One region of the Mycobacterium sp. NPDC050551 genome, then DNA from elsewhere that is predicted to be linked to it. Evidence: predicted binding sites of a transcription regulator. Region 1 holds the regulator's gene; each other region holds the start of a gene.
What was found. Region 1 encodes LexA, which represses DNA repair genes until DNA is damaged. Its sites were predicted from a motif close to CGAACANNTGTTCG; they were not measured.

Region 1 (3,272 bases):
TCCAGGTGCCCGAGGACGCGACGTCGGCCATCAATGCCGCACGCCGCGCCGCGGGCGGCGCGCTGGGTCCGCTCGGCGCCAAGGAGGGCGAGCAGTACACGATCGGCGCCGACGGCGTCGGGCAGGACTTCGCCGGCGGAAAGATCTTCTACACCCCGGCCACCGGCGCCAACGTCGTGTCCGGCCAGGTGCTCGACAAGTACGAGAGCGTCGGCGGGCCGGAGGGCGATCTCGGCTTCCCGACGAGCAACGAGGCCGACGGCGGCCTGGGCGTCAACAGCCGGGTCAGCACCTTCGCCGCCGAGGACAAGCCGGTCATCTACTGGACTCCGGACTACGGGCCGGTCATCGTGCGCGGAGCGATGAACGCCGCATGGTCGAAGCTCGGCGGCGCGACGGGTGAACTCGGCGCTCCGATGGCCGACCAGAGCGAGAACGGCGAGGTGGTCACGCAGCGGTTCAGCGGCGGCGCAGTGTCGTGGGACCGCAGCACGGGCAAGTTCACCACCGAACCAGCCGGCCTGGCCTCTCAGTTGGCGGGCCTCGAGGTGCCCGGCCAGCAGCAGTCGCAGGCACCGGCCGGTGGGCAGTCCGCCGACACCGACTCCAAGCGGTGGTTCGAGCGGCCGTGGGACCAGTGGAATCTCTGGTGGCTACTGGCGCTCATCCCGGTCCTCGCACTCATCGGCCTCGTCGTCGGCGCGGTGGTGCTCAGCCGCAGGCGCGGGCATCGCGAAGACGGGCGCGGCGACGACGGGCCGTTCGGCGCGGCCGGTGACGGCTGGTACGACGACCTGAATCACGAACACGCACCCCACGACGAGCCACATCACGACGAGCCACACCACGATCCGCACCACGACGACGATGCGCTGTACGGCGATCGGCCGTATGCGGGGCGCGAGGACAACGGCGATGACGGCGCCGCGGTGCCGGAACCGGCCGGCTCGGCCAGTCCATGGGATCCGCGGGCGACCGAAGCCGGCGGTGCCGCTTCGCCCTTGGTTGCGTCGGCCGGGCTCGCGACGACGGCACCGGCGTTCGAGGCCGCGCTGCAGGAGAACTCCGATGACGTCGACACCACGCCCACCCGGGTGGAGGTGGTGGACGAGACGCCCAGCGGCAGGCATGCGGCGATCGACATCGACGAGCCGACGCCGGGCCGCACCGCGATCCATCTACCGGTGGACGGCTCGAACGAGCCACCGGAGGGATACCCGATCAAGGCCGACACCCGATCGGGTCTGTACTGGTCGCCGGAGAGCCCCGGGTATCAGGACACGGTGGCCGAACTATGGTTCGCCAGCGAGGAATTCGCCCGTACGAACGGATTCGTCAGAGCGGACTGAGCAGTCAGATCTTGCGGATCACGGTGACGACCTTGCCGAGCACCGCCGCGTCGTTGCCGGGGATCGGGTCGAACGCCGGATTGTGGGGCATCAGCCACACCTGCCCGCGGGTGCGCTTGAACGTCTTGACCGTCGCCTCGCCGTCGATCATGGCCGCGACGATGTCGCCGTTGTCGGCGACGTTCTGCTGACGCACGACCACCCAGTCTCCGTCGCAGATCGCCGCGTCTACCATCGACTCGCCGACCACCTTGAGCAGGAAAAGTGAACCCTCGCCGACGAGCTCGCGGGGCAGCGGGAACACGTCCTCGACGGCTTCCTCGGCCAGGATCGGGCCGCCCGCGGCGATGCGGCCGAGCACCGGCACGTACGTCGGCTCCGGCAGTGAGTCCGAACCGGCGACGTCGGTGGTGACGACCGCGGTGGCGGGATCGTCGGAGGCGCGGACGTCGACCGCGCGCGGCCGGTTCGGGTCGCGGCGCAGGTAGCCCTTGCGCTCCAGTGTGCGGAGCTGGTGGGCCACCGAGGACGTCGACGTCAGGCCGACGGCGTCGCCGATCTCGCGGATGCTCGGCGGGTATCCGCGGCTGGTGACCGACGCCCGGATCACGTCGAGAATGGTGCTCTGTCGTTCGGTGAGGGTGTCGAGGGTGCGCCGCCCGCCGGTGCTCGCCGGTGCGCTGCCGCCTTCGCCGATGTCCCTGCTGTCGTCGCTCATGCAGCCGAATGTAGTCGCCCGACGCCCGTTGATCAAACATGTGTTCGAGGTGTGTCGCGGGGAATGGGCGTCGCCGGGGGCCGCCCTGGATCGCGTCCGGGGACTTGTCGGTGGCCTGCTCTATCGTTTCGCAACAGTTCGATCACATGTTCTATCCATCGAACACCTGAGCGAGTATGTTTCGAACACAGTAGCGAACGACCACCGGCGGAGAGGGCAGGCAGATGACAATCGTGGAACCCCGGCAGAGTGAGATGCGACCGGTCGACCGGGCTGTGTGCCGGCCGCCGCAGGTGCGCAGGCGGCCGCAGTCCACCCGCCCCGGCGGGCGCCCCGTCCAGTACCGCGGCACGGGCGTGCTGGTGTCGCGGGCGTCGCACCGGCGCAGGCCGATCACCCCGTTGGCGACGGTGGGCCTGGCCCTGGTGGCCGCGGCGATCACGGTGTGGCTGGGCGTGGTGGCGCAGCTCGGCGGGGTGGTCGGGACGCCGGCGCAGGTGCCTGCGGAACTGGCGGTGGTACAGGTGCAGACCGGCGAGTCACTGCATCAGGTGGCGCAGCGGGTGGCGCCCGAGGCGCCGGTGGCGGCGGTCGTCGATCGCATCCGGGAACTCAACGCGCTGGACTCGGCGGCGGTCGACGCCGGCCAGACGTTGATCGCCCCGGTGGGCTGACCGCGTCGTGCACGGTGAATCGCCGTACTGCGCAAGGGGAGTGGCAGCGCCTCGTCGAGGCGCGCCGACCGCGACGCCGATGGGTCGTCCCGGCGCCGCGCAGGTACGCTCAGAGTGGTTCGACGTGCGTACCGGTCGACGAGGCGAAGGAGCGACGATGCATTGCCCCTTCTGCCGGCATCCCGACTCGCGGGTGGTCGATTCCCGCGAAACCGACGAGGGCCAGGCCATTCGCCGGCGGCGGTCCTGTCCCGAGTGTGGCCGCCGCTTCACCACGGTGGAGACGGCCGTGCTGGCGGTGGTGAAGCGCAGCGGCGTCACCGAGCCGTTCAGCCGCGAGAAGGTCATCAAGGGTGTACGGCGCGCCTGCCAGGGGCGTCAGGTCGACGACGATGCGCTGAACCTACTGGCCCAGCAGGTCGAGGACGCCGTGCGGGCGGCGGGCTCACCGGAGATCCCGAGCAACGAGGTGGGCTTGGCGATCCTCGGCCCGCTGCGTGAACTCGACGAGGTGGCGTACCTGCGGTTCGC
Region 2 (3,272 bases), on a different contig from region 1:
TGCAGCGCCGAGAGCATCCCCAGCCCGAGCATGTCGAACTTCACCAGACCGATTGCGGCACAGTCGTCCTTGTCCCACTGCAACACGCTGCGGTTCTCCATGCGGGCCCACTCCACCGGGCACACGTCGGCGATCGGCCGGTCACAGATCACCATGCCGCCCGAGTGGATGCCCATGTGTCGCGGCAGATTGGAGATCTGCTGGGCCAGGTCGATCACCTGCTCGGGGATGCCCTCGACGTGCTTGGTGTCCGCGAGTCTGCCCCACTGCCCGAACTGCTTGCTCCAGGCGTCCTGCTGCCCCTGGGAGAAGCCGAGCGCGCGGGCCATGTCGCGCACGGCGCTGCGCCCGCGGTAGGTGATGACGTTGGCGACCTGGGCGGCGTAGTCGCGGCCGTAGCGCTGGTAGACGTACTGGATGGCCTGCTCGCGCAGATCGGACTCGATGTCGATGTCGATGTCGGGCGGCCCGTCCCGCGCCGGGGACAGGAACCGCTCGAACAGCAACTCGTTCGCGACCGGGTCGACGTTGGTGACGCCGAGGGCATAACAGACCGCGGAGTTGGCCGCCGAGCCGCGGCCCTGGGCCAGGATGCCGTTCTCCCGGCAGAACCGGGTGATGTCGTGCACCACGAGGAAATAGCCGGGGAAGGACAGCTCTTCGATGACCCTCAGCTCGTGTTCGATCTGGTGATAGGCCAGCGGCGCCCGCTCCGGCGGCCCGTACCGGTCGCGGGCCCCGGTCATCACCAGATGCCGCAGCCAACTGTCCTCGGTGTGCCCCGGCGGGACGTCGAAGGGCGGCAGCTGCGGGGCGATCAGTGTCAGCCCGAACGCACACTGCTCGCCGAGGTCGGCGGCGGCCAGGACCGCTTCGGGGCAGTGCGCGAACAACCGCGCCATCTCCTCACCCGACCGCAGGTGCGATCCGCCCAGCGGCGCCAGCCAACCCGCCGCGTCATCGATCGAGTTGCGGGCCCGGATCGCCCCCATCGCCATGGCCAGCCGTCCCCGCGAAGGCGCAGCGAAGTGCGCCGCGGTGGTGGCCACCACGCCCAGACCGTAGCGCGGTGCCAGCTCGAGCAGCGCGGCGTTGCGTTCGTCGTCGTGGGGATGGCCGTGGTGGGTGAGCTCGACACTGACCCTGTCGCGGCCGAACCGGTCCACCAGGTCGGCCAGCGCCGCGCCTGCGGCTTCCGGGCCGCCCTGCGACAATGCCTGACGCACATGGCCTTTGCGACAGCCGGTGAGGATGTGCCAGTGACCGCCCGCCGCCTCGGTGAGCGTGTCGTAGTCGTAGCGCGGCTTGCCCTTCTCCCCGCCCGCGAGGTGGGCCCTGGCGATCTCGCGCGACAACCGGCGATAGCCCTCGGGTCCGCGGGCCAGCACCAGCAGATGGGGGCCGGGTGGGTCGGGCACCTCGGTGCGGGCGGTGTTGCCCAGCGACAGCTCGGCGCCGAACACGGTCTGCACGTCGAGTTCATGGGCGGCCTCGGCGAAGCGCACCACCCCGTAGAGCCCGTCGTGGTCGGTCAGCGCGATGGCGCGCAGATCCAGCCGGGCGGCCTCCTCGACGAGCTCCTCGGGCGTGCTGGCCCCGTCGAGGAAGCTGTACGCCGAGTGCGCGTGCAGTTCGGCGTACGGCACCGACGAGGCGAGCCGGTTCTCCGCCACCGGCTCGTAGGCGCCGCGCCTGCTGGACCAGGCCGGACTGTCACCGCCGTCGCCGGTGGGTTCGGCCAGGGGCGCGCCGGCGCGGCGGGGCTTGCTGTTGAGCACCCGCTCCATCTCCGGCCAGTTCGACGGCCCGTCGTTCCACGCCACCCGACCAGTGTATCGAACGCGCGTTCGAACGACTCGGTTGCGCTGACCCTCTGACCCCTCGCGGACGCTGCGGTGTGTTTGCCGTCCGTCGGTCGACGTCCGTGGTCATAATCGTGTGTGATCTGGCTGCTGCAGATTCCTGCGCCGATTCTCGGTCTGCTGTGGGTCGCCGCCGTCGTCGGGTTCTCCGTCGGCGGCCTTCTCGTGTTCCGCAAGGCCGTTTCCCACACCCGACTCGAGAACGCGAATGCGGTGTCCAGCACGGTATTCCAGCTCGCCGGCGTCCTCTATGCCGTCCTCGTCGCGTTCGTCGTGGTGGTGGTGTGGGAGCAGTTCGGTGACGCCGAGGACGCGAGCGGCCTCGAGGCCAGTGCGATCGCCGATCTACTCCGCGACTCGGCTGCTCTGCCTGCGGAGTCCCGCGTCGCGGTGCAGCAGAGCCTGATCGCCTACACCCGGGATGTGATCGACGACGAGTTCCCGCGCATGCGTCGCGGCGAGACCATCGAGGAGCAGTCCGACGAACTGGCCGACGTCTGGGAGACCTACCTGACGGTGCAGCCGGAGAGCCGCAACGAGATCGCCTTCTTCGATCACGCGATCGTCCGGTTGAACGACCTCAGCGCCAACCGGAAGATGCGGGTGTCGACCGGCGAGGCGTCGGTCCCCGGCGAGCTCTGGGTCCTGCTGCTTGGCGGCGGCGGCGTGGTGATGGCGTTCACCTTCCTGTTCGGCACCCGCGACCTCCTGGTTCACGCGCTGGCAGTGGGGCTGACGGCGGCTCTGCTGGGCTTCGTCATGTACCTCATCTTCGCCCTCGAGCACCCCTACGTCGGCGCGCTCTCGGTGGAACCCGCCCCGTACGTGACGGTGCTGCAGGTGTGGTCGGAGTAGTCGCCGACCCGGCGCTCGCGCCGCCCTAACCGACCGGAGTGTCCACCGGCGCCGGTGTGTCGCGTCGCAGCGTCTCCCCCCGGAAGAACCCGGGGCTACGCACCCGCCAGACCAGCATCAGCACGGCGCCGAGCAGCAGGATGCCGAAGCCCATGTAGAAGACCAGGCCGATACCGCCGATCGACGTGCCGCTGCCGTTCTCGGGATTCATGCTCTCCCGCACCGAGATCACGAACACCGCGGCCAGCACGAGTCCGCCGAGCAACGGGAACAGGAACTTGAAGACCGCGTTGTGCAGGCTGGCGAACAACTCACGGCGGAAATACCACACGCACGCGAACGCGGTGATGCCGTAGTACCAGCAGATCATGATGCCCAGCGCCGCAATGGTATCCAGCAGCACACTCTCGGAGAGCAGGCTCACCACGGTGTAGAACACCCCGGTGACCACACCGGCGACGACGGTGCTGAACACCGGCACCAGGAACCGCGGGTGCACCGATGCGAACCGGTCCGGGAACGCGCGATAGGCGCCCATCGCGAGCATTGCGCGCG
Region 3 (3,272 bases), on a different contig from region 1:
GGTCGGCGGCCATCAGCCGGGCGAAGGCACCGCCGACGTCGGCGACGAACGCCTCGTCGAGTTCGTCACCGACCAGGCCACGCACGTCATACGCCTTGATGACGCGGTTAACCGCCGCAGCCGGCCGGGACATAGCACTCCTCGTGACGGGATCTTCTGCGCCAGCCTAGCCGTCGGGGGATGACGGATCAGCGGCTATCGCCGGGCTCGTCGCTCCGCCGGCAGCCGCTGGGTTCGGGGCTACTCGCCGGGGTCCGGCAACACCCGCAGGTGGCCGCGCCGACGCCCGGTCGAATCGGGCCGGCGGGCGGGTGGCGCCATCAACGCACCGCCTGCGACCCCGGTGGACGGATCGGAGAAACCGGCCACCACACCGTTCATCGGCGCTGCCACCTCACGCCCCTCGCGCACCGCGTCGGCCAGGGCGACCAGGTCGTCCTCGTCGGGATGGGTGGGCAGCGGGCCTGCGTGGCGAACCAGCTCCCAGCCCCGCGGTGCGGTGATCCGGCTGGCGTGGCCGACGCACAAGTCCCAGGAATGCGGCTCGCTCACGGTGGCCAGCGGCCCGACCACGGCGGTGGAGTCCGAGTACACGAAGGTCAGCGTCGCCACAGCATAGTGAGGGCACCCGGGCCGGCAGCAGCGACGGGGAACGTTCACGATCGAGAGGCTATCGCGCACCGCCGCCCCGCGGCACCGGACACGCGCAGCATCGGGGCGGCCGATCTCGAACCGTTACGATCGGTGACCGTGGCCGAACGGAATCGCTGGCGAGCACGCCGCGGCCGGGAGATGCGCGGCCCGCTGCTGCCGCCGTCGGTGCCGGGTTGGCGCAGCCGCGCCGAGCGATTCGACATGGCGGTGCTGGAGGCCTACGAGCCGATCGAGCGGCGCTGGGCCGACCGGGTGTCCACACTCGACGTCGCGGTGGACGAGATCCCACGGATATCACCGAAGGATCCCGAGAGTGTTCAGTGGCCGCCGGAGGTGGTGGCCGACGGGCCGATTGCACTGGCGAGGTTGATACCCGCCGGCGTCGATGTCCGGGGAAACTCCACCCGGGCGCGAATCGTGTTGTTCCGCAAGCCGATCGAGCGCCGGGCCAAAGACACCGACGAACTCGCCGAGCTGCTGCATGAGGTGCTGGTGGCGCAGGTGGCCACATTCCTGGGCGTCGAACCCACTGTCATCGACCCGACGATCGAGGACGAGTGAGGCCCGTCGCGGGCCAGGTCGGTACTAGATGATGCCGCGCTTGAGGCGGCGGCGTTCGCGTTCGGAGAGGCCGCCCCAGATGCCGAACCGCTCGTCGTGGGCCAGTGCGTAGTCGAGGCACTCGTCGCGCACCTCGCAGCCCAGGCAGATCCGCTTGGCTTCGCGGGTCGAGCCACCCTTCTCCGGGAAGAACGCTTCGGGGTCGGTCTGCGCGCACAGCGCGCGCTCCTGCCACTGATCCTCGGTAGTTGCCGGATCAACTTCCCATTCGTCGGCCTGGTCGGGGACCAGGCTCAATTGCGGCCGGCTTGCGGCCGCCGTCGGCGCCTGCATGATATCGATCTGCGGCATGCTGCCGACAGCGCCGAGCAGCCGGTTGTCGAACCGGACCACTCGATCGAAATCGCTACTCTCAAAGGACATTTCCCGCCTCCTCACTCGGTGTCGTAGATACACTGGGAGCCCCACGATGGCAATGTGCGACCAATTCAATTCGAACAAGTGATCGAATCTCGGTCTGCGACACCGATTTCGGCCGGCCAACCGGGAATGACACTGATGTGATTAGACACGCGTTAGCTGCCGGGGTCAAGCGCTGGAACAGAAATTCATACCATCCCGTGACCGGCATACGGCGCGCCGTGACGTCGGCGTGTCTCGTTTGTGATCTTGGTCGTTCGCACCGCGGGCCACGGGCGGTCGCGGCGACGGCAGCGGGAGCGCCTAATCTCGATCGATGTGAAGGTCACCGTACTGGTCGGCGGAGTCGGCGGCGCGCGCTTCCTGCTCGGTGTGCAGCATCTGCTGGGACTCGGGCAGTTCGCCACCGGCGAGCCCTCCGGACATGAACTGACCGCCGTGGTCAACGTCGGCGACGACGCCTGGATGCACGGCGTGCGGATCTGTCCCGACCTCGACACCTGCATGTACACCCTGGGCGGCGGCATCGACCCCGAGAGGGGCTGGGGTCACCGCGACGAAACGTGGCATGCGAAGGAGGAACTGGCGGCCTACGGCGTGCAACCCGACTGGTTCGGGCTCGGCGACCGGGATCTGGCCACCCACCTGGTGCGCAGCCAGATGCTGCGCGCCGGCTACCCGCTCTCTCAGGTCACCGAGGCGCTGTGCGTGCGATGGGCGCCGGGCGCGCGGCTACTGCCGGTGAGCGACGACCGCAGCGAGACCCACGTCGTGATCACCGACCCCGGCCCGGGTGAGGCGGCAGGCGAGCGGCGCGCGATCCACTTCCAGGAATGGTGGGTGCGTTACCGGGCGAATGTGGAGACGCACAGTTTCGCCTTCGTCGGCGCCGACGCGGCCACCGCGGCCCCCGGCGTCACCGACGCGATCGCCGATGCAGACGTGGTGCTGCTCGCGCCGTCGAACCCGGTGGTCAGCATCGGACCGATCCTCGCCGTCGGAGGCATCCGCGCCGCCCTGCGCTCGACGCAGGCCAAGGTGATCGGCTACTCCCCGATCATCGCCGGAAAGCCGTTGCGCGGCATGGCCGACCGCTGCCTCTCGGTGATCGGCGTCGAGTCCACCTCCGAAGCCGTCGGTAGACACTTCGGCGCGCGCTCGGGTGTCGGCCTGCTCGACGGCTGGCTGGTGCACACCGGCGACGACGCCGCGATCGAGGGCGTCGACGTGCGGGCCGTTCCCCTGCTGATGACCGACCCGGCCACCACCGCCGACATGGTGCGCGCCGCCCTCGACCTGGCCGGGCTGACGCTGTGACCGAGCACGGATCCGCCGCCGCGGTCGAGCTTCTGCCGGTGCCCGGGCTGCCGGAGTTCCGCACCGGGGACGACCTCGCCGCCGCACTCGCGGCGGCGGCGCCGTGGCTGCGCGACGGCGACGTCGTGGTGGTCACCAGCAAGGTGGTGTCCAAGTGCGAGGGCCGCATCGTCGCCGCGCCTGCCGACCCGGACGAACGGGATGCCCTGCGCCGCAAGCTCATCGACGATGAAGCCGTACGGGTACTGGCCCGCAAGGGCAAGACGCTGATCACCGAGAACGCCATCGGCCTGATCCAGGCGGCGGCCGGGGTCGACGGC

Region 2: the regulator LexA is predicted to act here: its motif matches at 1,837-1,850, upstream of AB0K11_RS03610 (error-prone DNA polymerase).
Region 3: the regulator LexA is predicted to act here: its motif matches at 1,710-1,723, upstream of cofD (2-phospho-L-lactate transferase).

What each region holds. Positions count from the first base shown of each region.
Region 1 covers NZ_JBFARC010000004.1:214,988-218,259, forward strand. The annotation lists gene AB0K11_RS17500 (hypothetical protein) at 1-1,349, shown strand, start outside; gene lexA (transcriptional repressor LexA) at 1,354-2,067, opposite strand; gene AB0K11_RS17510 (peptigoglycan-binding protein LysM) at 2,292-2,741, shown strand; gene nrdR (transcriptional regulator NrdR) at 2,899-3,272, shown strand, end outside.
Region 2 covers NZ_JBFARC010000001.1:755,983-759,254, forward strand. The annotation lists gene AB0K11_RS03610 (error-prone DNA polymerase) at 1-1,823, opposite strand, end outside; gene AB0K11_RS03615 (DUF4239 domain-containing protein) at 1,941-2,717, shown strand; gene AB0K11_RS03620 (APC family permease) at 2,743-3,272, opposite strand, start outside.
Region 3 covers NZ_JBFARC010000001.1:573,859-577,130, forward strand. The annotation lists gene AB0K11_RS02740 (phosphomannomutase/phosphoglucomutase) at 1-133, opposite strand, end outside; gene AB0K11_RS02745 (DUF3499 domain-containing protein) at 241-660, opposite strand; gene AB0K11_RS02750 (metallopeptidase family protein) at 793-1,215, shown strand; gene AB0K11_RS02755 (WhiB family transcriptional regulator) at 1,240-1,506, opposite strand; gene cofD (2-phospho-L-lactate transferase) at 1,954-2,952, shown strand; gene AB0K11_RS02765 (coenzyme F420-0:L-glutamate ligase) at 2,949-3,272, shown strand, end outside.